Regions from separate parts of the Streptomyces hawaiiensis genome, predicted to be linked through region 1. Evidence: riboswitches for the same ligand, from Rfam matches in the RefSeq annotation. Region 1 holds a riboswitch; each other region holds the start of a gene.

Evidence for each region. A riboswitch is a leader RNA that binds a small molecule or an ion and turns the genes downstream of it on or off. The one in region 1 is predicted to bind cyclic di-AMP.
Region 2: linked by a shared signal. The riboswitch ahead of CEB94_RS19225 (M23 family metallopeptidase) and the one ahead of CEB94_RS35240 (LysM peptidoglycan-binding domain-containing M23 family metallopeptidase) in region 1 are both predicted to bind cyclic di-AMP.
Region 3: linked by a shared signal. The riboswitch ahead of CEB94_RS16635 (LysM peptidoglycan-binding domain-containing protein) and the one ahead of CEB94_RS35240 (LysM peptidoglycan-binding domain-containing M23 family metallopeptidase) in region 1 are both predicted to bind cyclic di-AMP.
Region 4: linked by a shared signal. The riboswitch ahead of CEB94_RS24815 (C40 family peptidase) and the one ahead of CEB94_RS35240 (LysM peptidoglycan-binding domain-containing M23 family metallopeptidase) in region 1 are both predicted to bind cyclic di-AMP.

What each region holds. Positions count from the first base shown of each region.
Region 1 is NZ_CP021978.1:7,723,176-7,730,130, reverse strand. It holds gene CEB94_RS35250 (SGNH/GDSL hydrolase family protein) at 1-256, opposite strand, end outside; gene CEB94_RS35245 (DUF6250 domain-containing protein) at 402-1,118, opposite strand; gene CEB94_RS35240 (LysM peptidoglycan-binding domain-containing M23 family metallopeptidase) at 1,356-2,270, opposite strand; cyclic di-AMP (ydaO/yuaA leader) riboswitch at 2,275-2,429, opposite strand; gene CEB94_RS35235 (alpha-galactosidase) at 2,745-4,820, opposite strand; gene CEB94_RS35230 (tyrosine-protein phosphatase) at 5,000-5,797, shown strand; gene CEB94_RS35225 (DUF6126 family protein) at 5,811-5,930, opposite strand; gene CEB94_RS35220 (helix-turn-helix domain-containing protein) at 5,927-6,571, opposite strand; gene CEB94_RS35215 (aspartate aminotransferase family protein) at 6,646-6,955, opposite strand, start outside.
Region 2 is NZ_CP021978.1:4,185,614-4,192,568, forward strand. It holds gene trmB (tRNA (guanosine(46)-N7)-methyltransferase TrmB) at 1-124, shown strand, start outside; gene CEB94_RS19215 (PrsW family intramembrane metalloprotease) at 184-1,530, shown strand; gene CEB94_RS19220 (aldo/keto reductase) at 1,546-2,490, opposite strand; gene CEB94_RS19225 (M23 family metallopeptidase) at 2,674-3,708, opposite strand; cyclic di-AMP (ydaO/yuaA leader) riboswitch at 3,720-3,876, opposite strand; tRNA gene CEB94_RS19230 (tRNA-Met) at 4,175-4,248, opposite strand; gene CEB94_RS19235 (hypothetical protein) at 4,303-4,974, opposite strand; gene CEB94_RS19240 (dihydrofolate reductase family protein) at 5,233-6,372, opposite strand; gene CEB94_RS19245 (MarR family winged helix-turn-helix transcriptional regulator) at 6,450-6,955, shown strand, end outside.
Region 3 is NZ_CP021978.1:3,645,918-3,652,872, forward strand. It holds gene CEB94_RS16615 (Ppx/GppA phosphatase family protein) at 1-927, opposite strand, end outside; gene CEB94_RS16620 (DUF501 domain-containing protein) at 924-1,454, opposite strand; gene CEB94_RS16625 (FtsB family cell division protein) at 1,503-1,979, opposite strand; gene eno (phosphopyruvate hydratase) at 2,082-3,362, opposite strand; gene CEB94_RS16635 (LysM peptidoglycan-binding domain-containing protein) at 3,626-4,321, opposite strand; cyclic di-AMP (ydaO/yuaA leader) riboswitch at 4,325-4,491, opposite strand; gene CEB94_RS16640 (LysM peptidoglycan-binding domain-containing protein) at 4,720-5,673, opposite strand; gene CEB94_RS16645 (cytochrome P450 family protein) at 5,796-6,955, opposite strand, start outside.
Region 4 is NZ_CP021978.1:5,342,775-5,349,729, reverse strand. It holds gene CEB94_RS24825 (M23 family metallopeptidase) at 1-199, shown strand, start outside; gene pcrA (DNA helicase PcrA) at 250-2,727, opposite strand; cyclic di-AMP (ydaO/yuaA leader) riboswitch at 3,043-3,215, shown strand; gene CEB94_RS24815 (C40 family peptidase) at 3,224-4,396, shown strand; gene CEB94_RS24810 (SLAC1 family transporter) at 4,475-5,416, shown strand; gene CEB94_RS24805 (hypothetical protein) at 5,394-5,747, opposite strand; gene CEB94_RS24800 (C40 family peptidase) at 6,170-6,955, shown strand, end outside.

The DNA of each region.
Region 1 (6,955 bases):
TGATGTCGTTGCCCCCGGCGCAGAACGAGACGAGGTCCGGGGTCATGTCGACGGCCCGCGGAACCTGGTCCGCCACGATCTGGTCGAGGAGCTTTCCGCGTACGGCGAGATTGGTGTACCGGAAGTCGCCCTCGGGCCTGCGGTCGGCGAGAAGCACGGCGAACCGGTCGGCCCAACCGACGAACGCCCCGTCGGGGCCGGGATCACCGACGCCCTCGGTGAAGCTGTCCCCCACCGCCACGTACGACCCGATCACTGCTCTGCTGTCACTCTTCGAATCGTCTGCCACAACAGCTCATGATTCACCTTCGAATGTGACCTACGCGACCGTAGGAAGGGATTGACGGGCGGTGAGATAAGCCACTCCTAAAGTGTTCGCCAACTCCGGAATACACCGCTCGTCAGGGATGTTTCGGGGTGAGCCACCAGACCCGGAACCCACTGATCCGGAAATGGCTCCAGACGGTCCGGAAGGCGAAGTGCCCGCTCGTGTACGGCTGCGGATCGGTGTGGTCGAAGACGAGCCGTCCGTTGTTCCACCATTGGACCGTCGAGCCGTCGGAGACGATCCGGACCCGGTTCGGCTCGCCCGGGACCAGCAGCGGCTCGGTGTAGTCGAAGACCAGGGGACGGACGCCGGGCTCGCCGACGTAACGTCGCAGCCGGGTCGTGGTGTTGTAGTTGGCGCCGTAGCCCGCATAGTACGTCGTGAGGTGGTCGTACTCGTCGAGGGCGCCGCCACGCGCAGTCGCGAAGAGGTCGTCCGGGGAGCGGACGTCGGTCGCGTTCCAGAAGGTGTTGAGGTCCGAGACCCGGTCGTTGGCCCCGCCCTCGGAGACGGGAGTGGCGGTGTACTGAAGGACGTACGGCCCTGTGAGCCGCCGCCTGAACCACACGGTCGCGCCGCTCGGTACGTCGATCTCCAGGATGCCGCGGGAGGCGGTGACGGTGCCGCCGTCCTGGAGTTCGGTCGTCCATTGCCCGAGGCCGTGGCAGAAGTCGTCGTGGGCGATGAGGCGGCGAGGGCGGGGCGCGGCGTGCGCGGTGGCCGCCGGGGAGAGGGCCGCCAGGGCGGCTCCGGCGGACAGGGCTCCGAACGCTCTGCGGGTGGTCGGCACGGGACACAGCTCCTCGGGATCCGCCGGGAAAGCTCTGGAAAGCGCTTGCGCTCCGGACGGGATCACTCTGTCCCAACTGCCGCCGCCTGTCGATCCCTTGAGGCGATCAGTCCCTCCCCGGCCATCCGGCCCCGGCGGCCGCCCAGCAGGGAGCGGCACGCGCACACACCGAAGGCCGGACCCGGGGATCGGGGTCCGGCCTTCGGTCGCGTGTCAGGCAGGTGGTCGTGCGGTCGGTCAGCCGACGGAGACGCCGTGCGAGCGCAGGAAGGCGACCGGGTCCACGTCCGAGCCGTAGTCCGGCGTGGTGCGGATCTCGAAGTGCAGGTGCGGTCCGGTCACGTTGCCGGTCGCACCCGACAGGCCGACCTGCTGCCCGGCGGTCACGGTCTGGCCGGCCGAGACGGAGAGCTGGGACAGGTGGGCGTACTGGGCGTAGTTGCCGTCGTTCAGCTTGATGACGACCTGGTTGCCGTACGCGCCGCCCCAGCCGGCGGAGACGACCGTGCCCGCGCCGACGGCCTTGAGGGAGGTGCCGGTCGGGACGACGAAGTCGACACCGGTGTGGTAGCCGCTGGACCACATGCTGCCGGACATGTGGTATGGGGTGCCGACCGTGGCGCCGGCCACCGGGAGGGTGTAGCCACCGGAGTTGCTCTCGGCGGCGGGCTGGGCGGCGGCCGGCTTCGCGGCGGTCTCCGCCTTCGGGGCCGACTCGGCGGCGGACGGCTTGGAGGCCGAGGCCTTCGGCGCGGACGGGGCCGAGGACTTCGGAGCAGTCGCCGCCTTCTTGCCGATCGACAACTTCAGGCCCGGGTGGATCAGCGACGGGTCGGAGCCGACGGCGTCACGGTTGTCCGCGTAGAGCGTCTTCCAGCCGCCGCTGACGTTCTGGTCGTCGGCGATCTTGGCGAGGTAGTCGCCGGCCTGCACGGTGTACGTGCGGGCGCCGGTGGCCTTTTCGGCGGCCTTCTTCTCGGCGGCCGGAGCGGACTGGACGGCCTTCTCCGGAGCCGACTGCGGGGTGGCGGCGTGGGCGCCGGCGGCCCCCATGAGCGGCAGGGCGAGTGCGGCCCCGCCGGTTCCGGCGACGGCGATGGAGCGGGTGAAACGCTGGGTCTTGGGGCGGCGGTGCTTACCCTTCGCGGGCATGGCGAATTCCTCTCCGTCGCCTGCGAGGTGAGCTGTCGGGTGCGGGCTGGAGATGCCCGGCCGCGCCGGGGCGCGGCTTAACCCCAAGCCGTTCCGGGAACCGGAACAGGCGTCTTACCTGTGGGTCCCCCGCTCCTGCCGTACGTCGGGTCAGTGTGTGGGGCTCCGGGCGGCGGCAGGATTAGGCGTCCGTCCGGATTGATGTGGAACGTAAGCGACCAAGACGCAAGGGGACAAGCTTGCGGTTGCCCGTGACGGTGTTTTTCTTGACGCGTCGGCACATGTGCCGTCACCGAGCGTGGATTACCGGTCTCCCGCTTTCCTCAATGGCCCTGAATAACGCCAGAATTACGTGAACATGGCGACAACACATCGTCACGAATATGACGATGGTCACGCACCCCCTCCACATCTCCCTTACGATCGGGGCACGTTATCTCTTAGCGGCCGAAGCGCTTTATTCGGACAGAACGGCTACTTCCGCTTAAGGCGGACGACCGTGGCATCCAGATCCCCCCGCAGGCCGACCCGCAGTCCGTGATGAAGCAGTACGGCCCCTCGGTGAACTTCGCCCGTTTCGAGGCATTCGTACGATGCGGTCGAGTCGAGGGCGCGCAGCCGGAGCGCCGGCACGGGCTCGCCGTAGCGCTGCGCCTGGAGCCAGGCGAGGACGACGGTCTCGTCGCCGAGGGTGTACTGCACGGCGCTCATGCCGCCCTCCGGGGGCCGCAGCCGGTACAGGTCGCCGCGCTGCACCACGGGCCGGATCTCCTTGTAGAGCGCCACCCACTCTCCCGCCTCGGCGAGCTCCTGCGGCGTCCACTTCGTGAGGTCGCCGCCGACCCCGAGCACCCCGGCCATGGCGCTGACGAACCGGAACCGCAGGGAGCTGGCCCGGTGGTTGAGCATGGCGTTCGGGCTGTCGGTGACCCAGGCGGCCATGACCCGGGCCGGATGGACCTGGCTGAAACCGTGCTGGATGGCGAGCCGGTCGAGCGGGTCGGTGTTGTCGGAGGTCCACACCTGGTCCGTGCGGCTCAGCACACCGAGGTCGATCCGGCCGCCGCCGCCCGAGCAGGACTCGAAGGCCACGCCCGGGTGGGCGGCCCGCAGTCGGTCCAGCAGGACGTACAGGCCGTGCACGTGGTCGACCCACAGCCGCTGCGGGTAGGGGTCGTCCGGCCAGCCGGCGTCGGTGAAGCAGCGGTTGAAATCCCACTTGACGTAGTCGATCGGCGCACTGGAGAGGAGCCCGTCGAGCCCCTCCCACAGGTACTCCCGGACGTCCTCGCGGGCGAGGTTCAGTACGAGCTGATTACGGAACTCCGTCCGCTTTCGTCCCGTTTGGTACTGCACCCAGTCGGGGTGCGCGCGGTACAGGTCGCTGTCCGGGTTGACCATCTCGGGCTCGACCCAGATCCCGAACCGCATGCCGAGGCCGTGCACCTGGTCGGCGAGCGGCTTCAGCCCGCCCGGGAAGCGGTCGGGGTTCGGGGTCCAGTCGCCGAGCCCGGCCCGGTCGCTGGTGCGCGCCCCGAACCAGCCGTCGTCGACCACGAACAGCTCGACGCCCAGGGCGGCGGCCCGTTCGGCGAGCGCCCGCTGCTGTTCCTCGGAGATGTCGAACTCGGTGGCCTCCCAGGAGTTGAACAGCACGGGCCGGTCCTGTCCGGCGTCCGGGATCACGTACGCCCGCTGGTAGGCGTGCCAGGCGCGGCTCGCCCCGCCGAAGCCGCCGTCGCTCCAGAGGCCGGCGAAGAGGGGGGTGGTGTACGACTCCCCCGTGCCCAGTGTCAGCAGGCCCGAGTCGTCGTAGCCGGCGCCGCCGGTGATCTGCACGCGCGCGTCCGGGAGCTGGGCCACGGCGATGCGCCAGGAGCCGGACCAGCCGAGGGCGCAGCCGTAGACCTCGCCGCGCTCCTCGGTGGCGTCGGTGTCCAGGGCGACCCACGGCAGGTGCTGGTGGGAGGTGTGGCCGCGGCGACTGCCGATGACCTTCTCGCCGTGGGTGAGGGCGGAGCGCGTCAGCCGGGACTCGGCGCCCCAGCGGCCGTGCAGCTGGGACAGCCGCCAGGCGTCACGGTCGGGCAGGGTCCAGGTCGCGGAGTCGGCGCGCAGCAGCTCGACGGCGGGCCCCCGGTTGTCCAGGGTCACCCAGCGCTCGACGACATCCGTCGAGGAACGCATCCGGTAGTGCAGCGTCACGGCCAGGTCGCCGTCGCGGAACCGGAGCCGCAGTTCGTCGTCCTGGGTGTCGTGCCCCTCGTAGACCCACTCGGTGCCGCGCCGCTCGGCCGTGCGCACGGACAGGGCGGGGCGGACGAAGCGGGGGCCGCCCTCGACCGGGTACTCCTCGCGTCCGTCGAGCGGGGACTCGAAGGGCCAGTACTCCGGCAGCGGCCGGACGGCGAGGGCCTCGGCGTCGGCGAGGCCGATCCGGGGGCCCCAGTGCAGGTGCACCAGCTCGTCCCGGTCGGTGACATGGACGGCGTAGCTGCTGGCCGGGCCGGAGAGCACCCACGTACGACCGTCTTCGGAGATGTCCAGCATCATGCCCTCACAGATTCGAACAAGCCCGACCAGGTGCGACCAGGCGGCAACATCATCAAGGGCCGCGGGGGCATCGGGCAACGCTTGTGGACAACTCATTGCCCCAGGCAGGCATGTCGTATCGTCGAGTGATGCCCGTCGACGAGCCGCGCCGGCGGCGCCGAAGGGGAGGAGCCCTCGTGACACAGCAGGTCCCGTCGACCGAGCCCGAGCTGGCCGGAGTGCGCAACTTCCGTGATGTGGGCGGACTTCCGACCGTGGACGGACGGCGGCTGCGCCAGGGAGTGCTGTTTCGCAGCGGTCACCTCGCCCACGCGACCGGGGAGGACGCCGCGTTCCTGACCACCCTGGGCCTGCACACGATCTTCGACTTCCGCAACGCGGCCGACCAGAAGCTCGAGGGGCCGGACGTCGCGCTGCCCGGCGTGCGCAATGTGAACCTGCCGCTGAGCGACCCCGCCGACGGCGCCGAATTCTGGAAGATGGTCCGCGACGGAGACCTGGACCAGCTCCGCGCGATCCTCGCGGACGGCAAGGGCGCGGACCGGATGATCGCCTCGTACCGCATGATCATCAGGGACCGCACGGCTGAGCACTCCCGGGTGCTGCACGCGCTCGCGGAAGACAGCGTCCCCGCGCTGATGCACTGCGCGGCGGGCAAGGACCGCGCGGGTCTGTCCGTCGCGGCGACGCTGCTCGCGGTGGGCGTCGAGCGCGAGGCGATCGTCGACGACTACCTGAAGTCGAACGCCAAGCACCGCCGTTACAAGGTGCACCGCAGCAGCTCCGCCGCCTCGGCCTACTCCCCCGAGGTCATGGAGCTGCTCAGCCCCCTCTTCGACGCGCGCGCCGAGTACCTGACCGCAGCCTTCGACACCATCGAGGAGACCTGGGGCGGCGTCGACGCCTACCTGGAGAAGGGGCTGAAGCTCACCCCGGAGACCCGGGAGCGGCTGCGCGAGCGGCTCCTCGACTGAGGCGCCCGGGCAGCTACTTCGCGCCGACCGCGAACAGCAGGTACACGAACGCGGCGAAGACGTGTCCGAGGACGAGATAGATGAGCAGCCTCACCCACAGGCCCCGGGGGAGCCTCTCCTCCATGTCCCTCATGACATGCCTCCGGGGGTGGGGCCCAGGCACAGGGCGGCCGTGGGGCTCTGCAGCAGGGTGTGGACGAAGAGCAGCTCGACGCCGTCGTGGTCCTCGGCGGCGATCCGGTGCGGGGTGAGCGAGTCGAAGTGGGCGCTGTCGCCGGCCGCGAGCCGGTGCGTGGTGTCCCCGAGGCGCAGCCGCAGCCGGCCGCGCAGCACATGCAGCCACTCCTCGCCGGGGTGGACGCGCACGATGTCGCCCTGGGAGCCATGGGGGACGTGGACGCGCAGGGCCTGCATCCCGCGGCCGGGCGCGCCGGCCTGCCAGTAGGTCCAGCCGCCCGCCGCGGTGGGTTCCATGTCGGCCGCGCGGATGACGGAGTCCCGTTCGGCGACCGTCTCGCCGAGCAGTTCGGAGACCGTCGTACCGTAGACGCGGGCGAGTGCGAGCAGCATCGGCAGCGAGGGCTGGCGCTGCCCGGTCTCCAGTCGGGAGAGGTGGGCGGGCGACAGTCCGGCGGCGCGGGCCGCGGCCTCCAGCGTCAGGGAGGCCTGGCGCCGCAGCGCCCGCAGCTGGGGCGCGACGGTGGGCAGCGCACCGGCCGCCGGTTCGGCCGACGAGTCGGTCCCTGAGGGCCGCTCGGTCTCGGAGGAGCTCATGCCTCCATTCAGCCGGAGGCTTGCCTCAGCGGCAAATTTCTTGCCTCACAGGCAAAAAGCCCGGGGTCGGGGTCTCAGCGGTTGGCGACCGCCTGCTTGACGAGCGTCTTGCCGAAGTCCCACACCAGCCCGCCGTTGTGCGCGTCGTCCATCACGGCCGTGAAGGCGTCGACGAACCGGTCCACCTCCCGCTCGCCGATGATCAGCGGCGGGATCAGCTTGATCACCTCCATGTGGTCGCCGGAGACCTGGGTGAGGATCCGGTGCCGCCGCAGCAGCGGCACGACGACCATCTGCGCGAAGAGCCCCTTGCGGGCGGCCTGGAGCATGGCCCAGCGGCTGCGCAGCTTCAGCGACCTGGGCCGGCCGAACTCGATGCCGATC
Region 2 (6,955 bases), 3.5 Mb from region 1:
GCCCCGTCCCGACTTCCGTCCGCTGACCCGTTTCGAGGGCCAGGGACTGGACAAGGGACATGTCGTGAACGACCTCCTCTTCCGTCGCGTACAGCACGTGGACCAGCCCCCCGCCGGCGCCTGACCATCCCTGGCACCTCTTCCGCCTGCGGACAGCGCCCAACCGTCGTTAGGGTCGAAGCCGTGGCCACCAGCCCCCCACACCCGTCGTACCCCAGCGGTCCCACCGAGGGCGCGCCCCTCGCCGGCCCGGGCACCGCCGGCTCCTTGCGGCACGCCCACTGGTGGCAGCGCGCCTGGGTGCGCTACGGCGCGCTGAGCACGCTCCTCGCGATATCCGGCCTCGTCATCCTCGCCCTGGTCCGCGAGGAGACCGGCACGGAAGGGTTCCTGGTCGGGCTGGGGCTGGCCGTCCTCCCGGTGCCCCTGCTGATAGCCGCGTTCCGCTGGCTCGACCGGGTCGAACCCGGCCCCTGGCGCAACCTGCTGTTCTGCTTCGCCTGGGGCGCCTGCGCGGCGGCGCTGATAGCGATCGTCGCCAACAGCTTCGCGACGAGATGGATAGCGACGGCGACGGCGGACCCGTCCAGCGCGGACACCCTCGGCGCGACCGTGATAGCGCCGGTGGTCGAGGAGTCGGCCAAAGCCGCGGCGGTCCTCCTGGTCTTCCTCTTCCGGCGCCGCGACTTCACCGGCATCGTCGACGGCGTCGTCATAGCCGGCGTGACGGCCACCGGCTTCGCGTTCACCGAGAACATCCTCTACCTGGGCACCGCCTTCGGCACCGACCAGCTCACCGGCGGCACCGGCATCGCCTCCGTCACGGCGGCGACCTTCTTCGTGCGCATCATCATGTCGCCGTTCGCGCACCCGCTGTTCACGGTCCTCACCGGCATCGGCTTCGGCATCTCCGCGCTCTCGGCGGACCGCCGGCACCTGCGCCGCGTCGCCTTCCCGCTGGCCGGGCTGCTGCTCGCGATGGGCATGCACGCGATGTGGAACGGCTCCTCGGCCTTCGGCGAGTACGGGTTCTTCGCCGTCTACGCGGCGTTCATGGTGCCCATCTTCGGTCTGCTGACGTGGCTGGTGATCTGGACCCGGCAGCGGGAGCTGAAGACCGTACGTGCGGAGCTGCCCGCCTACGCCGGGGCCGGCTGGCTGACCCCGACGGAGCCGTACGCGCTCGGCTCGATGCGGGCCCGGCGGATCGCCCGCCAGTACGCCCGCCGGCACGCGGGCAGGGCGGCGGCCCGGGAGGTGGCGCGGTACGAGGCGTACGCGACGTCCCTGGCGTTCCTGCGGCACCGGGCCCGGCGGGGCGGCGCCTCGGCGGATTTCGCCGTACGGGAGCGGGAACTGCTCGGCGAACTGTGGCGGCGCCGGGAAACGGCCCGCCCCGCGCTGGACCACGCGGCGCGGATCACCGCCCCTCCGGTCCCGGTGACGGCCCCGCCCTGGCCGGTGTACGGGGTGTACGGGTACGGCCCCCAGCCGGCGCCGTACCCCGCGTACAACCCGTACCGCTCCTGAGGCCGGTCGTGCGGATCAGGCGGAAGCCTGCGTGAGCCGCCCGATCTCGGCCTCCGAGAGTGTCAGCTCGCCGACGCCGGTCAGCGCGGGCAGCTGCTCCACCGTCCGCGCGGAAGCGATCGGCGCCGCCACGGTCGGCTGGGCGGCGAGCCAGGCCAGAGCCACCGTGGCCACGGGTACGTCGTGCGCCCCGGCGACCTCGTCGAGGGCGGCCAGCACCCGCTGCCCCCGCTCGGTCTCCAGGTGCGTGGCCGCACTCCCCGCCCGCGCGCTCTCCACGGCCGTGCCGGGCCGGTACTTGCCCGTGAGGAAGCCGGACGCGAGCGCGAAGTACGGCACGGCGGCCAGGCCGGTCCGCTCGGCGAGGTCTTGGAGCTCGCCCTCGTAGGTGTCGCGGGAGACCAGGTTGTAGTGCGGCTGGAGGGCGACGTACCGGGCCAGTCCCTCGCGGTCGGAGAACTCCAGGGACGCCCGCAGCCGCTCGGCGGAAATGTTGGAGGCGGCGATGTGCCGCACCTTCCCGGCCTTCACGAGACTGTCGAGCGCGCCGATGATCTCCTCGACGGGCACGTCGGGCTGGTCGAAGTGCGTGTAGTACAGGTCGATGTAGTCGGTGCCGAGGCGCCGCAGGGAGGCGTCGGCGGCGGCCTTGATGGTGTCGGCGGACAGGCCGCGGAACTCGGGGTGCTGGCTGACCTTCGTGGCGACGACGACGTCCGAGCGGTTGCCGCGGGCCTTCAGCCACGTGCCGAGGACGGTCTCGGACTCCCCGCCCTGATTGCCCTCGACCCAGGCCGAGTAGGAGTCGGCGGTGTCGATGAAGTTGCCGCCGGCGGCGGTGTAGGCGTCGAGGACGGCGAACGACTGGTCCTCGTCGGCGGTCCAGCCGAAGACGTTGCCGCCGAGGGCGAGCGGGAAGACCTCGAGGTCGGAGGAGCCGAGTTTGCGAAGAGAAGTCATGCTCTGCGTCAACGTCCGTACAGGGGCGTCTCATTCCGCAACGGGACGCAAAGCTCCCGTAAACCCAAGGCTCGCGTAACCCAAAGCTCTCGTGAACCCGCCCATGGCACACCGGAAGACCGGCGGCCCTGACGTCGGGGGGTCGTCGTCAGGGCCGCCGGTGCTTCAACGGACGTGTACCGCTTACGGGTTGAGTCCCTTGCCCTGCAGCCACGCCCTCGGGTCGATGCCGTTCGAGGATCCAGCGGAGTGGACCTCGAGGTGAAGGTGCGCTCCGGTGACGTTGCCGGTTGCGCCCACGCGGCCGATGACGTCGCCGGTGCTGACCTTCTGGCCGACGCTGACGCCGATGGAGGACTGGTGCGCGTACCAGATCTCGGTGCCGTCATCGAGGGTGAGGACGGTCTTGTAGCCGTACGAGCCGTTCCAGCCCGCCTCGGTGATGGTGCCGCTGTGGACGGCCTTGATCGGCGTGCCCGTGGGGGCGGCGAAGTCGAGGCCGGTGTGGTAGCCGGAGGACCAGTAGGCGCCGGCCTGACCGAAGCTGGAGGTGATGGTGTACGAGGAGGTCGGCAGCGTGAACTGCTTGGCGAGGGCGGCGAGCCGCTCGGCCTCGGCCTTCTTCCTGGCCTCCTCCTCCGCCTTCTTCTTGGCTTCGGCGGCCTTGGCCTTGGCTTCCTTCTCCGCCTTGGCCACCGCTTCCGCGGCTGCCTTCTCGGCGGCGGCCGCGGCGTCCTGGGCGGCCTTGGTCTCGATCTGGTCCTGCTGGCGCTCGACCTGGGCCATGATCCGGGCGCGCAGCGCCTCACCGGCGCCGGCGCCGGAGGTGGCCTGCTCGGTGTCCGCCGTGGTGGTGCCGAGGCTGCTGAGCGGGGTGGCGGAGCCTTCGGGGGTGTCGTCGTCCGAGATGAGGGAACCCACCGAGGGCAGGTCCGGCACGGAGATGGACACCGGGGGCTTGCCGGTCTGGGCGCTGGCCATGCCGCCGGCACCCACGGCGGCTATGACGCCGACGCCCAGGACGGTGGAGCTGCGGGCGAGGCCTCCGCCGCGCTGCTTGGTGACGCGATGCCGGCCGCGGACGGGACGGATGGACTCCTCGGTGGGGTTCCACTCCTGGAACGGGCCCTCGTCGGTGCGCTGACCGCCGTAGCCGAAGGTTTCGGTGTCGCGCTTCGGCGCGAGCGGGGCCGCGGGGGCAGGCCGGTTGGACGCCACGTGGGCGTGCTCCTTTCCTTCCTTCTCGCCTACCGGGTTAGCTGACGGGTTCGGAGCAGGAAGGTCTCCTACGCGCGTATACCGGCCGTGCTGCCACGGTGGTATCCGCTCGATTCACCCCAAGTGGTGGTTCCCCGGTTCCCTTTCGGGATTCGGCGCGTGCGCACGGAGCCGCCTTCTGTGACGGCTGGGACGACCGCGCTGCGTTATCGAACGTTAATAGACGCGCGAGGGGTATTCCAGCGATTCCACTTGATCATTAACCTTTTTCGCGCGGACTTACCCGCCATGACGGGCCCAAATCGGGCGAGTTGACCGCCGCGCAAGTGACTGACGAGTTTTGACGGTGCGTCAGTTGTTATGCGGAACGGGGTGGTTCACTCACCGACCGTAATGGCCGCCGTAAGACCACCGGGAAATGCACCGAGGGCCGGAACCCTTTCGGATTCCGGCCCTCGGCCTTCAGTAGCGGGGACAGGATTTGAACCTGCGACCTCTGGGTTATGAGCCCAGCGAGCTACCGAGCTGCTCCACCCCGCGTCGTTGTGACTCCAGTGTACGCCATCCGCGGGACACCTCGTGCACACCCTCTGCTCAGCCGGCCGGGGCGCCCGCGTGGGTCAGGGTCTCCCAGGCGGTGAACAGGTCGTCGGTGCCGGCGGGCCGGGCCCGTACGGCCAGCTCGTGCGCGGCCGCGACGGATCGGCCGAGCCGTTCCTCGCCGGGCGTGTGCCGCACGATCTCGGCGGCCGTGGCCCAGACCGACCCGGTCCAGCCGGCCTGCAACGCGGCCTTCTCCCCGGCGTGCCGGCGCAGCGTGGCCGACCAGGCGTCCATGATCTGCCGGGCCTTCTCCGCGTGCCGCCGCTCGCCGGTGACGGTGAAGAGCAGGGCCTGGGAGTAGGCGGCCAGGGCGTCCGCACGCTCCTCGGCGCAGCCCCGGCCCTGAAGGTCACCGGGCGGGCAGAGGACGGTCTCGAGCGGCTCGGCCCGGTACCGGTAGGAGCCGTACGCGCTGTCCCGCATCGCGAGGTAGGCCTTCAGCCAGGGCTGCCGCCCGGCGGTGACGTGCTCGCGCAGGGCGTCCAGCCGGTCCCGGTCGACGAGGACGCCGGGATGGGTGAACGCGGCGTCGGAGGGCAGGGCGGGGCCCATGGTGCGGGCGTCCGGGCCGTCGGCCTGGTAGGAGGGGACGAGCAGGGCGAGCGCGGTGAGCAGGGGCGGGAGGAGCAGTGCCGCCTTCCGTCGTCTCCCCGCTTTCCTCATGGCCGCCGCCTCCGTCCTCTCGTCCTGGCCCTGGAGGCAGCGCGGCCCGGGCGGCGGTCCGGACGCAGGATCTATTGGGCCGATCGGCCCGCATTCGGGGTCCTTGCACTATGCCTGTCCGGGTCGCGTGGCCTGGCACCGCACTCGCCGCGTTGCCCGGAGCGCCCACGTGGGGCCGCCACGCAGGCGCTCCGGCGCCTTGCGATGCACGGCACCAGACCCCGCGGCCTGATCGGACGCTCATGGTTCGAGGACCCCTCAGCCCGGCAGGTGGCGGTTCGGGGCCTTGGCCCGCTCCTCGTGCTCCGGGAGGACGACGACCTCCACCCCCTGGGCCGCGAGAAGGCCGCTGCCGTCGGCGTCCGTCACGAAGGTGTCCGGCTCGCGCCAGGCCGTGACGACCCGTCGTACGCCCGCGTCGAGGATCAGCCGGGCGCAGGGTGCGGGGCGGGAGGCGCGACGGGCGCAGGGCTCCAGGCTGCTGTACACCGTCGCGCCGGGCAGCCGCGGGTCGGCCGGGTCGAGCTTGGCGAGGGCCGCCTCCTCGGCGTGCACGACCGGGTCGCCGGCCTCGCGGGAGTGGCCGCGGGCCAGTTCCGTGCCGTCGGCTGCGACCACGACCGCGCCCACGCTGAACGCCGTGTCCGACGGCGGGCAGCGCTCGGCCAGTTCGCAGGCGAGGGCCAGCCAGTGGTGGTCGGCGGCGGTGGGCAGGGGGCCGGTGCCCGGGGCGGTCGGTTCGTAGCGCATCAGGACGACGTCCTCGATCCGCCGCGTCTCCAGCAGCCGGAGGCGGCCGCCCTGGTAGCCGCCGGGGCCGAAGAGGCGGGGTGCCCGGGGGTCGCCCACGAAGAGCGGGGCGAGGACCAGCTGGAGTTCGTCGGCCAGGCCCTGGGTGAGGAGCTGGGTGTGGATCAGGCCGCCGCCCTCGACCATGAGGCGCCGTACGCCCCGGACGTCGTGCAGGTGGGTGAGGAGCCGCCGCCAGTCGAGGTCGGGGCCGAGCGGGACGATGTCGGTGGCATCGGTGGCGAGGCCGAGGGCACGGGCGCGTTCGGCGCCCCGGTCGGTCGTGTAGAGGACCTTCTCGCCGCCGGTGTGCCAGAAGCGGGCGTCTGGGTCGAGGTCGCCGGAGCCGCTGACCGTGACCTTGAGGGGGTACTCCGGTTTCCCGGCGGCCGTGCGGGCGGCGCGGCGCTCGTCGGAGTTCACCAGAAGCCGCGGGTTGTCGGCGCGGATGGTGCCGGCGCCGATCAGGATCGCGTCGACGCGGGCCCGGACCTCGTCGACCCGGTCGAAGTCGGCCGGGCTCGACAGGAGCAGGCGGTCGGGTCCGGTGTCGTCCAGGTAGCCGTCGAGGGAGACGGCGGCGGACAGCAGGACGTACGGGTGAGGCATCGACGCTCCGCGGCTGGTCGGGACGGCCGGACTGGACAGGGCTTGGTTCAAGTTTGAAACAAACCTACACTGGCGGCATGACGACTCGCTGGCTCACCCCCGATGAGCAGCGCGCCTGGCGCGCCTACATCGCCGCCTCGCTGCTCCTGGAGGACGCGATCGACCGGCAGCTCCAGCAGGACGCCGGCATGCCGCACCTGTACTACTCCATCCTGTCCGTCCTGTCGGAGTCACCGGAACGGCGGCTGCGCATGACCGATCTCGCCGAGCGGCTGAAGATCACGCGCAGCCGGCTGACGTACGCGGTCACGCGGCTGGAGAAGGACGGCATGCTGCGGCGCGAGGCCTGCCGGTACGACAAGCGGGGCAGCATCGCCGCGCTGACCGACGAGGGGTTCGCCGTGCTGGAGCGGGCGGCGCCCGGGCACGTCGAGACGGTGCGGAGCTTCCTGTTCGACCGGCTCAGCGAGGAGCAGGTGGGGCAACTGGAGGAGATCTCCGCGGCGATCGCGCAGGGTCTCCAGGAGGACGGGACCCGGCCGGCGGCGGACGACGTGCCGTGGCGGCGAAGGTCTTCACCGGC
Region 3 (6,955 bases), 4.1 Mb from region 1:
GCCAATACCGTCGAGGATGTCGTGCTCGCTCACGACGACCTCCCGCGCGCCGATCCGCTCCATGATCGACAGGAGCACGAGGGCGCCCGCCCCGATCACGTCGACCCGGCCCGGGTGCATCGAGGGCACGGCCGCGCGCTCGGCGTGGGTGGAGCGCAGCAGCCACTCGGTGATCTCGCGGACCCGTTCGTAGGAGACACGGGAGTGGTGGATGGCCTCGGAGTCGTACTCGGGCAGTTCCTGGGCGATCGCCGACACGGTCGTCACGGAGCCGGCCAGGCCGACCAGCGTGCGCGCCTCGCGCAGCGGAACCGTCTGCTCGGCGAGGTCGAGCGCGGCCTCGATGTCGGCCCGCATCGCCGCGATCCGCTCCGCGGACGGCGGGTCGCTCACCACCCCGTCCCGGACCAGATGCCGCTCGGTCATGCGGACACAGCCGATGTCCACCGAGCGGGCCGCCCGGACCCGGTCGTCACCCACGACGAACTCGGTCGAGCCGCCGCCGATGTCCACCACGAGGTAGGGCTTCGCAAGGTGGTCGCGCCCGGCGAGCTCCTTGGTGGCGCCGGTGAAGGAGAACGCGGCCTCCTGGTCCCCGGAGATCACCTCGGGCTCGACGCCCAGGATGTCCAGCACACCGCGCACGAACTCGTCCCGGTTCTCGGCGTCCCGGGAGGCGGACGTCGCCACGAACCGCAGCCGCTCCGCCCCGTGCTCCTTGATGATCCCGGCGTACTCGCGGCACGCCGCGAAGGTCCGCTGCAGCGCCTCGGGGGCGAGCCGGCCGGTGCGGTCGACACCCTGCCCGAGCCGCACGATCGTCATCCGGCGATCCAGGTCGACCAGCTCACCGGTCGCCGGGTCCGCGTCGGCGACCAGCAGCCTGATGGAGTTCGTACCGCAGTCCACGGCGGCGACACGGGTCACTGGGCATCCTCCTCGGCGGTCGTCACGCAGGCGCCCTTGCGCCACCACTCCGGCAGCATGGCCAGAGCCTCGTCACCGAGCGGGTTCACGCCCGGCCCCGCGGCCAGCGAGTGAGCCACGAGGACGTGCAGGCACTTCACCCGGTCCGGCATGCCGCCCGCGCTGGGGAAGTTCTTCAGCTCCTCGATCTCGTCGCGCCGCCGGATGTAGTCCTCGTGCGCGGCCCGGTACGCCGCCGCCAGCTCCGGGTCCGAGTCCAGCCGCTCGGTCATCTCCTTCATCACGCCGTTGGCCTCCAGCGTCCCGATCGCCGAGTTCGCCTTCGGGCACGTCAGGTAGTACAGCGTCGGGAAGGGCGTGCCGTCCGGCAGCCGCGGCGCCGTCTCGACGACGTCCGGCTGTCCGCACGGGCAGCGGTGCGCGATCGCGCGCAGACCTCGCGGAGGCCGACCGAGCTGCTGCTTGAAGGCCTCGACGTCGGCGTCGGTGGGCTCGGTGCGCGGGGTAGTCGGAGGGGGCGTTTCCATGACTGTTTCAGGCTGTCTTTCTCTGGGTTCAGGTCACTGGGGCTCGGGTCACTGGCCGGAGGCGTCGGCCTTGTCGACCCCGTCCCAGACGTTCGAGTACCAGGGGCGGTCGGCCGCCCCCAGGTCGGTGCGCGACTGCTTCGACGCGTGCGGGTCGACGACGATGAAGCCCGTCTCCCCCGGCATGACGTAGTGCAACCGCTGCCGGATCTGCTGCTCGGCGTACGCGTCGTCCTGCCAGCGCGCCTTCAGGTCGCGCAGCCGTTCGACGCGCTCGCGGGCCTGCCGCTGTTCGCGCTGGAGGTCGTCGATCTCGGCGCGCTGCGAGACGTACTCCCGCATCGGGTAGGCCAGGGCCACGATCAGCGAGCACATCACCAGGGCGAGCAGCGCGGCCCGGCCGGTCAGCCGCGAGCGGCGGGCCTGGCGCTTGGTCTGGGAGCGGTAGACCCGGGCCGCGGTCTGCTCGCCGAGCAACCGGATCCTGGTCGCGGTGGAGAACCGGTCCCGGTCCTTCACGGCCATCTGTCCGCCTCCCGCTCCACCGTCCTACGCGCGTACGTCCCCGGACACGGTACGGGACCGAGTACGGGGACGTACGTACGACGCTGCGTCTTGTGGCCGGGGTCAGCCCTTGAAGCGCGGGAAGGCCGAGCGGCCGGCGTACACCGCGGCGTCGTCGAGGATCTCCTCGATGCGCAGCAGCTGGTTGTACTTGGCGACGCGCTCGGAGCGGGCCGGGGCACCGGTCTTGATCTGGCCGCAGTTGGTGGCGACGGCCAGGTCGGCGATGGTGACGTCCTCGGTCTCGCCGGAGCGGTGCGACATCATGCACTTGAAGCCGTTGCGCTGGGCCAGCTCGACGGCGTCCAGGGTCTCGGTGAGCGAACCGATCTGGTTGACCTTGACCAGGAGCGCGTTGGCCGCGCCCTCGTCGATGCCGCGGGCCAGGCGCTCGGGGTTGGTGACGAACAGGTCGTCGCCGACGATCTGGACCTTGTCGCCCAGCTTGTCGGTGAGGACCTTCCAGCCGTCCCAGTCGTCCTCGAACAGCGGGTCCTCAATGGAGACGAGCGGGTACGCGTCGACGAGCTCCGCGTAGTACTCGGTCATCTCGGCCGCCGAGCGCTCCTTGCCCTCGAAGGTGTAGACGCCGTCCTTGTAGAACTCGGACGCGGCGACGTCGAGCGCCAGGGCGATCTGCTCGCCGGGGGTGTAGCCGGCTTCCTTGACGGCCTCGAGGATGAGGTCGAGGGCCTCGCGGTTGGAGCCGAGGTTCGGGGCGAAGCCGCCCTCGTCGCCGAGGCCGGTGGCCAGGCCCTTGCTCTTCAGGACCTTCTTCAGCGTGTGGTAGACCTCGGCGCCCCAGCGCAGGGCCTCGGAGAAGGACTCCGCGCCGATCGGGGCGATCATGAACTCCTGGATGTCCACGTTGGAGTCGGCGTGCGAGCCGCCGTTCAGGATGTTCATCATCGGCACCGGCAGCAGGTGCGCGTTGGGGCCGCCCAGGTAGCGGAAGAGCGGCAGGTCGCTGGCCTCGGAGGCGGCGTGGGCGACGGCGAGGGAGACGCCGAGGATGGCGTTGGCGCCGAGGGAGCCCTTGTTGTCGGTGGCGTCCAGGTCGAACATCGCCTGGTCGATCAGGCGCTGCTCGGTGGCGTCGTAGCCGACGAGCTCCGGGCCGATCTGCTCGATGACCGCGAGGACGGCCTTCTCCACACCCTTGCCGAGGTAGCGGTTCGAGTCGCCGTCGCGGAGCTCGATGGCCTCGAAGGCGCCCGTGGAGGCGCCGGACGGGACGGCGGCACGACCGGTGCTGCCGTCGTCGAGGCCGACCTCGACCTCGACCGTGGGGTTGCCTCGGGAGTCCAGGATTTCCCGGGCTACGACGACGTCGATGGACGGCACGAGCATCTCCTTCTTATGTGACGCGGGTACGCGGGTCGCGTGGACCCGGCGAGGTGCGGGCCGTGGTGGCTCGCGACATGAGCCTAACCGGCTCCGGGCGATCGGCCACCGGGTCGCCCACCCCATGGACAGAACCGAGAGTAAATTGTTTCCGAACGGAACAAAGCCGGATTGCGAAGAACGGCAGAAAAAACCCCGCTCCGGTGCGTACGGGGGATGACGCACCGGAGCGGGGAGCCTGTGGGCCCTGGGCGGGCCGCTGCTTACTTCAGGTGCAGCTGCTGGCCCGGGTAGATGAGGTTGGCGTCCTCGACGATGTCCTTGTTCAGCTCGAACAGCTTCTCCCAGCCGCCCTTGACCTTCTTGTCCGCCGCGATCGAGCTCAGGGTGTCGCCCTTGACGACCTTGTACTCGCCGTCACCCTTCTTGACCTTCTTGCCGGTCGGGGTGGTGACGGTCTTCTTGGCGGCCGGGCGCTCGTCGGAGCGGGAGGCCGGCTGCTGCTGGGTCTCGCGGGACTCGGTGCTCTGCTGGCTCTGCTGCGAGGAGCTGCCGGAGTCGCTCGAGGAGCCGCCGCCGGTGTAGCCGGCGCTCGACAGGCCCTTGCCGCAGACCGGCCAGGCACCCTTACCCTGGCTCGCCAGGACCTTCTCGGCGATCTCGATCTGCTGGGACTTGGTGGCCTGGTCGGCGGTGGAGGCGTACTGGGTGCCGCCGTAGCCGGACCAGGTGGAGGCGGAGAACTGCAGACCGCCGTAGTAGCCGTTGCCGGTGTTGATGGACCAGTTGCCGCCGGACTCGCACTGGGCGACCGTGTCCCACTCGGAGGCGGTGGCGGCGGAGGCGTTGCCGACCGCCATCAGCGGGGCGGCGACGGCGGCGCCGGCGACACCGGCGACGGCGATGGCACGAGTGGCCTTGGACGGACGGCGGTGCTTGCCCTTGCTGGAAAACAGCATGGAAGATCCCCTCACCGACGCCTGCGAGGTGAGCTGTCGGGTTCGGGCCGGTTGAGTTGCCCGGCCGCGTCCCTCCCGGGACACGGCTTCACCCCAAGCCCTTCCGGCTCAACTGGCCGGTCGGGCACTTACCTTGGGTCCCCCGCTCCTGCCTACGGCGCTTGACGCGACGACTGTTCCCGTACGGCCGCTGGCAGGATTCGGCGTTGCGGCAGCCGGGGCTCGTGGTGACGAGCGGTCACGACCGTAGACACGCGGTCCGCGGAATTTCAAAGACGATCAAGGCTTCTGAGATCTATCTCTCACCGGCCTTATACGGGACATTCGGCGCGAAACATGACGTGAACTCACCCGGTTTCGGGACGACTTCGACTGCCGTTTCCGCACTGCCCGAACGGCTACCTCTCGTCCGCTTCGCCCCCTACCGTGAGCGTCTGACCGGGGTGGATGAGGTCGGGGTCGGCGCCGACCGCCTTCTCGTTGCCCTCGTAGAGCGCGTGCCATCCGCCGCTGACCCGAAGGGCGTCGGCGATGGACCAGAGACTGTCGCCGACACCCACGATGTAGGCGCCTTCGGACTCTTCGCCGGAACTCTCGTCAGCGGGCGTGGAGTGACGCCCCGTGGGCTTCTCCGCACGTTCGCCCTCGGGTGCGCGGGTTTCGTCGGCGCTGGGACCGCGATGACGGCCGGAGCCGGTATCGGCCGACGCCGAGGAGTCCTCGTCCTGCTGCGATGTGCCCGATGTGCCGCCCTCGGAGGTGGCCGACGGAGAGGCGTCGGGCTGCCGATCCCGCGACGAACCGTCGGATTCGGGCGACTTGCCGGTCTTGGTGGTTTCGTCCTTCGACGGCGACGACGCGTCAGGCGAAGGGGATGAAGAAGGACTCTCAGAGGGGGGCGAACCCAGCGAGTCGAGCAATCCGGGCGAGTCCACCTCACCGGATGATTCGGATGAATCGGGTGATTCCGACCCTTTGTCCTGCTGGAGTCCCGAGAGCAGTCCGCAGGTGCGCCACGCGCCGACCCCCTGGTCGGCGAGGATTCTCTCGGCCACGGCTATCTGCTGAGAGCGACTGGCCAGATCGGCGCTCGCGGCGTAGTCGAGACCGCCGTGGTTCTCCCAGTCCTCCTGGGACAACTGCAGGCCGCCGTAGTAGCCGTTACCGCTGTTCTGGCTCCAGGCGCCGCCGGTCTCGCAGTCCGCGACCCGGTCCCAGGTCGTGCCGTCGGCCGCGCTGGCGCCAGAAGCCCCGAGGAGCGGGATCGCGATGGCGGAGCCGGTCACTCCGGCCGCCACGAGGAGAGCCGGAGCCTGGCGGGGGCGACGGTGCCGACCGTTCCCGGAGAGCATACGGAGACCTTTCGCGAGACATCAGTGACCAACGCGGCGCGAAACCCGGGCCGCGTTGATGGGTGAACGTATCGGCAGACGATCACTTGTCACAAGTTCATGCCGCGCAGATCACGTGAAGATCACAAGTCTGATGTTTCGTCACTTTCAGCCGGCGCGAACTCCACCGGCAGGGTGCGCAGCCCGCGCATGATGAGGCCGCCGCGCCATCTCAGCTCGGCCGGATCCGCGGCGAGCCGGAGGTCGGGGAGGCGGGTGAGAAGGGTGGCGAGCGCGGTCTGGCCCTCCAGCCGGGCGAGCGGGGCACCGAGGCAGTAGTGGATGCCGTGGCCGTACCCGAGGTGCTGGTTGTCACGGCGGGCGAGATCCAGCACGTCCGGACCGGCGAACCGCTCCGGGTCCCGGTCCGCGGCGGCCAGCACGACGAGAACGGGGTCGCCCGCCTCGATGCGCTGCCCGCCGAGGGTGAGGGGCTGCGTGGCGAAGCGCCAGGTGGCGAGTTCGACGGGGCCGTCGTAGCGCAGCAGTTCCTCTACGCCGGTCTCCAGGAGGCCGCTCTCCCCGGCGGCGAGGGACGCCTGGAGGCGTGCGCGCTCCTCGGGGTGGGTGAGCAGGGCGTAGGTGCCGTTGCCGATCAGGTTCACGGTCGTCTCGAAACCGGCGAACAGCAGGATGAAGGCCATGGCCGCCGCCTCGTTCTCGGTGAGGTGCTCACCGTGGTCGGAGGCGCGAATGAGGCCGGAGATGAGGTCCTCGCCGAGGGCGGGTTCGGCGGGCAGCGCCTCCCGCTTGCGGTGGATGAGGTCGGCGAGGTAGCCGCGCATCTTCTTCACGGACCGTGCCACGCCGCCCCTGGGCCCGCCCTGGTGACGGATCATCATGCCCGCCCAGTCACGGAAGTCGTCCTGGTCCTCGGGCGGGACGCCGAGCAGGTCGCAGATGGCGTAGATGGGGAGCGGGAAGGCGAACTCGTGGATCAGGTCGGCGGACCCCTTCCGCGCGAACCCGTCGATGAGGGTGTCGGTGAGCTCCTGCACCCGCGGGGCGAACTCGGCGACCCGGCGGGGCGTGAACGCCTTGGACACCAGCCGCCGCAGCCGGGTGTGGTCCGGCGGGTCGATGTTCAGCAGATGCGTCATCAGATCGGCCTTGCGCTCCCCGGGGATCCCGGTCTTGCCCTTGGCGTGCGCCGGTTCGTCGTGGTGCGCCGGGTTCTTGGAGAGCCGGTTGTCGGCGAGCGTCTGCTTGGCGTCGGCGTACCGCGTGACCAGCCAGGCCTCCA
Region 4 (6,955 bases), 2.4 Mb from region 1:
CACGGAGACGTGGTACTGCCACCTCTCCACCTACACGGTCCCCTCGGGTACGACCGTGAAGGCCGGCGATCCGATCGCCCGCTCCGGCAACTCCGGCAACTCGACGGGCCCTCATCTGCACTTGGAGGTCCACACGGCCGGCGGCTCGCCGATCGACCCGCTCCCGTGGCTGCGCAGCCACGGCATCGACCCGACGTAACGTCCCGGCAGCCCCCGCCGGTCCGACCAGCGGGGGCTCACCTCACAGAACTACAGCTTCTCCACCGGCGCGTACCGCAGCAGCAGCCGCTTCGGCTTGGCCTCGCCGAAGTCGACCGTCGCCTCGGCGTTCCCGCCCGTGCCCTTGACCGCGACGACGGTCCCGAGCCCGAACTGGTCGTGCGTGACCCGGTCCCCGACCGCCAGGGACACCACCGGCTTCTCGGAGGTGCGGCGCGTGGCGAAACCGGAGGCTCCCGACGCCGACGAGCGCGAGCGGGACGAGGACAGCGAGGCCGCCACCGCCGAGACCGGACCGGAGGAGGCGGGTGCGGTCCCTCCCGTCCGCTTCCACTCCAGGTGGGCCGGCGGGATCTCCTCCAGGAACCGGGAGGGCGGGTTGTACGACGGCTGGCCCCAGGCGCTGCGCAGCGTGGAGCGCGTCAGATACAGCCGCTCCCGCGCGCGCGTAATGCCGACGTAGGCCAGGCGCCGCTCCTCCTCCAGCTCCTTGGCCTGCCCGAGGGCGCGCATGTGTGGGAAGACGCCGTCCTCCATGCCGGTCAGGAAGACGACGGGGAACTCCAAGCCCTTGGCGGTGTGCAGGGTCATCAGCGTGATGACGCCGTCGCCGTCCTCCTCGTCGGGGATCTGGTCGGAGTCGGCGACCAGCGCGACCTGTTCGAGGAACTCGGACAGGGTGCTCTGCTCCCCTTCGCCGCGCTCCTGCTCGAACTCCATGGCGACGGCGGCGAGTTCCTGGAGGTTCTCGATCCGGGTCTCGTCCTGCGGGTCGGTGGAGGCCTGCAGCTCGGCGAGGTACCCGGTGCGCTCCAGCACGGCCTCCAGCACCGTGGCCGGTCCGGCGCCGGACTCGACGATGGTGCGGAGGTCCTCCATCAGTGTGTTGAACCGCTTGACGGCGTTGGTGGAGCGCGCGGCCATGCCGTACGCCTCGTCGACGCGCTTGAGCGCCTGCGGGAAGCTGATCTTCTCCCGCTGGGACAGGGCGTCGATCATCGCCTCGGCACGGTCGCCGATGCCCCGCTTGGGGACGTTGAGGATCCGGCGTAGCGGCACCGAGTCCTCCGGGTTGGCCAGCACGCGCAGGTAGGCCAGGACGTCCCGGACCTCCTTGCGCTCGTAGAAGCGGACACCGCCGACGACCTTGTAGGGCAGGCCGACGCGGATGAAGATCTCTTCGAAGACACGGGACTGGGCGTTGGTGCGGTAGAAGACGGCGACGTCGCCGGCCTTGGCCTCGCCGGCGTCCGTGAGACGGTCTATCTCCTCGGCGACGAACTGCGCCTCGTCGTGCTCGGTGTCGGCGACGTAGCCGGTGATCCGGGCGCCGGCGCCCGCGTTGGTCCACAGGTTCTTGGGGCGGCGGGACTCGTTGCGCTCGATGACCGCGTTGGCCGCGCTGAGGATCGTCTGGGTGGAGCGGTAGTTCTGCTCGAGCAGGATCGTCGTCGCGTCCGGGTAGTCCTCCTCGAACTGGAGGATGTTACGGATCGTCGCGCCGCGGAAGGCGTAGATCGACTGGTCGGCGTCGCCCACCACGCACAGCTCGGCGGGCGGGACCTCGGCCTCGGGCGGTACGTCGACGGGGTGCTCGGAGGTGCCGACGAGTTCCCGGACGAGGGCGTACTGGGCGTGGTTGGTGTCCTGGTACTCGTCCACCAGCACGTGGCGGAAGCGGCGGCGGTAGTGCTCGGCGACGTCGGGGAAGGCGCGCAGGAGATTGACCGTCGTCATGATCAGGTCGTCGAAGTCGAGGGCGTTCGCCTCGCGCAGCCGCGACTGGTACATCGCGTAGGCCTGGGCGAGGGTCTTCTCGAAGCCGTCGGTGGCCTGGGCGGCGAAGTCCTCCTCGTCGATCAGCTCGTTCTTCAGGTTGCTGATCTTGGCGCTGAAGGACTTCGGCGGGAAGCGCTTGGGGTCGAGGTCCAGGTCGCGGCAGACCAGGGCCATCAGGCGCTTGGAGTCGGCGGCGTCGTAGATCGAGAAGGAGGACGTGAAGCCGAGCTTCTTGCTCTCCCGGCGCAGGATGCGCACGCACGCGCTGTGGAACGTCATGACCCACATGGCGTTCGCGCGCGGGCCGACGAGCTGCTCGACGCGCTCCTTCATCTCGCCGGCGGCCTTGTTGGTGAAGGTGATCGCGAGGATCTGGCCCGGGTGCACGTCCCGCTCGGCGAGCAGGTGGGCGATGCGGTGCGTGAGCACACGGGTCTTGCCGGAGCCGGCGCCGGCCACGATGAGCAGCGGGGAGCCGGAATGGACGACGGCGGCGCGCTGGTTGTCGTTCAGCCCTTCCAGGAGGGTGGCGGTGTCCACCACCGGGCGGGGGGCGCCGTCCCGGTAGTAGGCGTCCCGGTCCGGAGGCATGTCGAACTTCCCGCCGAACAGATCGTCCGGAATCGGCTCCGGTACGTGATCGTCCTCGGGCGGCGGCGGGGGCTCGTCCGCGGGGCCCCGCTGGGCCTGGAGGTTCGCCAGGAAGTTGTCGTCAAAGAGGCTGCTCATCGCTCTCCGAGTCTAGGGCGCCCCACTGACAGCCCGCCGCCGCCCTGAGAACATCGCCGCGCGCCCGGGGATCACGCCGTTCGCCCGGCGGCGCGATGTCGCCGTCCATGACCGCATGATCACGCCCTGCTACAACCCCCGCGATTGTGGACCTTTCATGACCAACCCCCCTCGATCGTTCACTCTCTGCAACGCTCATGAGTAAGGTCACGAAAATGTATCGGGCATATCACCCATCAACCTTCACAGAGGCCACACGAATTGGCTACGGTGCGACCAGGCCGCATGACCCCCACCGGCGAACGTCGCCGGGCCGCGCGGCCTCCGCCGAGTCCGGCGTGCCGCAGCGGCAGCCGGAGCCGGGGACCCAACCGTGAACCTGGGGTGAATCGGCCCGACTCCCTGTGCGGAGACGGCCGTAGGGCAAACCTTCCGAACCACCCGCCCGAACCCGACAGCTAACCCGGTAGGCGGAACATGGAAGGAGTCGCCTCCCTTGGCGTCGCACCGCAAGTCGCGTCCTACGGGTACGCGCGTGGCAGGCATACGGACCCCCGCCCTCGCAACGGCGGCCCTCACGTCCGTGGCCCTGCTGTCCCAGTCGGCCAACGCCGCCCCCGAGGCCGACGACAAGCCCAGCCTGGAGGAAGTCGAGAAGAAGGTCGACGACCTGTACCGCCAGGCCGAGTCGGCGACCGACAAGTACAACGCGGCCAAGGAGAAGACCGCGAAGCAGCGCAAGCGCGCCGACACCCTCATCGACGACGTCGCCCAGCGCACCCAGAAGCTCAACGAGGCGCGCGAGCAGCTGGGTTCCTTCGCCTCCGCCCAGTACCGCACCGGCGCCGCCGCCCCGGACACGGCGACGTTCCTGCTCGCGGACACCCCGCAGGACTACTTCGACCAGACCCAGTTGATGGACCGGATGACGGGCCGTCAGAAGGTCGCGGTCGACGACTACGTCACGCAGCAGTCCGAGACGATGGAGAAGCGCCAGGAGGCCACCGAGAGCCTCGAGACGCTCACCGAGTCGCAGGGCGACCTGAAGACGGCCAAGGCCACCGTCCAGCGGAAGCTCGCCGACGCGCGCGAGCTGATGTCGAAGCTGACCGCCGAGGAGAAGGCCCGGCTCGCGGCGATCGAGAAGGAGAAGCGCGAGGAGGCCGCCCGCAAGGCCGACGAGCTGGCCCGGCAACAGACCGCGCAGCAGCAGGCCCGGGACGAGGCCGCCCAGCAGCAGGACAGCTCGCCGTCGGGGTCGTCCGGCACCGGCTCGTCCTCCCCTGCGCCCCCGGCCGACTCCTCGTACGCCACCAAGGCCGACAAGGCGCTCACCTTCGCCCGCGCCCAGATCGGCAAGCCGTACGTGTGGGGCGCCGTCGGCCCCGGCTCCTACGACTGCTCGGGCCTGACCCAGGCCGCCTGGAAGGCCGCGGGCGTCACCCTGCCGCGCACGACCTACGACCAGGTGAACGCCGGCGCCACGGTCCCGCTCTCCCAGGCCCAGCCCGGTGACCTGGTCTTCTTCTACGACGACGTCACCCACGTCGGGGTCTACATCGGCAACGGCATGATGATCCACGCCCCGAAGCCCGGCACGTACGTGCGCGAGGAGTCGATCTACTACGACGGCGAGTCGGCGATCCACAGCGTGGTACGCCCGGCCTGAGCGGTCTCGTTGTGATTTTGAGGGGCACGCGCGCGTGCCCCTCTCGTCACGCGGGCGCCGCTCTCTAGCATCGGCACTATGTCCGGTCCCTCCCCGTTTGCCGCCTGGTGGGCGACGTATGCGCTGGCGACCGGCCTCGTGTCGGTCGGTCTCGACTCGGCGGGGTACGAGGTCCTCTCCCGCATCGCCCTCGTCCCGGCCTGTGCGGCCTGGCTGGTGGCGGCCGCGGGCCTCGCCCAGCGGGCGCACGGCGGATGGCGGGCGGAGGCGCCGGCCGCGCTCACCACCGTGGCGGCGACCGCCGTCCTCGGCACCGGCTTCTCCGCGGCCGGCCGGCAGCCCCTCGCCGAGGCGCTGCTGGCGCTCGCCCTGCTGCTCTGGGCGGTGCTGCTCACCGTGCGGGCCAGGGGGCGGCGCGGAACGGTGTTCCTGCGCTGCGTGGCCACCCAGGGGCTCGCGGTGCTCGGCGCCACGCTCGCCGCGGCACATGCGGCGGCCTGGCTCGCCCACGCGGCCCTGGTGCTGTTCTGGCTGGGCCTCGCGCTCTACGGCTTCGCCCTGTTCCGCTTCCAGCCCCGGCAGGTGGAGGAGGGGCGCGGGGACCAGTGGCTCGCGGCCGGCGCCCTCGCCGTCTCCTCACTGGCCGGGGCGAAACTCCTCAGCGCCGACAGCGCGCGCCTGTACCTGTGGAACGAGGAGAACGCCGGCGCCCTGCGCACGACGGCCGTCACGCTGCTCGTGCTCGCGCTGATCGCCTGCGTCGCCCTGCTCCTCGCCGAGCTCTTCTGGCCCCGGCACCACTACGACGTACGGCGCTGGTCGACCGTGTTCGCCGCGGTCGTGACGGCCGTGGCCACCCTGGCGGTCGCCGACGCCCTGGACGTCGCCTGGCTCGACGTCCCCGGAGAGGCGTTGCTGTGGATGGCGGTGGCCGCCTGGCTCGGGTGCACCGCCTGGGCGATCACCTCGGCCCGGGCCGGCGCCAGGCGCTCCCGGGTCAGGTCCAGAGCACGGCGATGAAGATGTTCGCCGTGGTCAGCAGGCCGACCAGGCCGAAGAGGCCCTTGTCCACCCTCTCGTCGTCCCGTTTCACGTAGACCAGGCCGAGGATCACGATCAGCAGCGCCAGCTTCACCCCGATCTTGATGTTGTTCACGGTCTGGTCGTCGGCCTGGTTGAGACCGACCAGGATCACGCCGGTGACCAGCATCGTGAGCGCGCCGTGCAGCATCGCGGGGGTGTAGCGGGCGGTACCCTCGCCCATCGCCTTCATCTGGGTGAGGAAGCCGCCCAGGAGGGAGGCGATGCCGATGATGTGGAGGCCGACGACGAGGTGGATGAGTACGTCCATGAGGCCGGAGCCTAATCAGGGGCTCCGAGGCCACCCGACACCGGCCCAGGGATGCATATATGCGCCCCATAGCACCCGATCGCGGTCACTCGCCCACGATTCGGCGCATCGGTCATCACGCTGAGTGAAGTCGATGGCGTCGAGGCGGGACCACGGTCGCATACGGTCACCGCCGGTCCTCTCAAGACACTTCCGCACACCTGCCACCGGCCCGCCACGGCGACGTTTAGCGTCCTTCACCAGGTGCCCGGCTCCCCACCGCCGCCCGGGCCAGGGGCGGCAGTCGGACACCACCGCCGAAGAGTCCGGCGGCGGTCCGCTCCCCCCTGTGCGGGCCGTCGCCGGACGCGCAGGCCGCCCGTCCGCTCCCCCGGCGGCCGCACGCACCCCGTCGGCGGTCGAGGAAAGGACGTGGCCTCCAGGTGGCAGCACACCGCAAGCCCCGACAGCGCTCGACGGGTGGCGGCAAGGCCCGTACGGCCGCCACGATCGCCCTCGCGGGCGCGGCGACGGCGACGGGCTTCGACGGAACCGGACACGCCGAACCACAGCTCACCCCCGGCCAGGTCAAGGCCAAGGTGGACAAGCTGTACCAGGAGGCGGAGGCCGCCACCGAGAAGTACAACGGCGCGAAGGAGAAGGCCGACGCGGCCGGGCAGCGGCTGAAGGACCTCCAGGACCAGGCGGCACGCAAGGAAGAGCGGCTCAACTCCGCCCGTGACGCCCTGGGTTCGGTCGCCGCCGCCCAGTACCGCGCCGGCGGCCTGGACCCCGCGGTGCAGCTCGCCCTGTCCGACGATCCCGACCGGTACCTGGAGAACGCCGAGTTCGTCGAGCGGGCCGGCAACCGGCAGAACGCCGCCGTCGCGGGCGTGCGCAAGCGGCTCCGGGAGATCGAGCAGCTGCGCGGGGCCGCCCACATCGAGCTGACCTCCCTGAAGTCGCGCCGGACGGAGCTGAAGCAGCACAAGAAGACGATCACCGGCAAGCTGGGCTCCGCCCGGCAGCTGCTGTCCCGGCTGGACCCGCAGGAACGTTCCCGGCTCGGCGTATCGCCGGACCGCGCCACACGCTCGACGGGCCCGCGGGACACCCTGACGGCCCCCGGCTCCGCCCCGTCCCAGGCGCCCAACTCCCGTGCGTCCGCCGCCGTCGCCTACGCGTACCAAAAGCTCGGCAGCCCCTACGTCTGGGGCGCCACCGGCCCG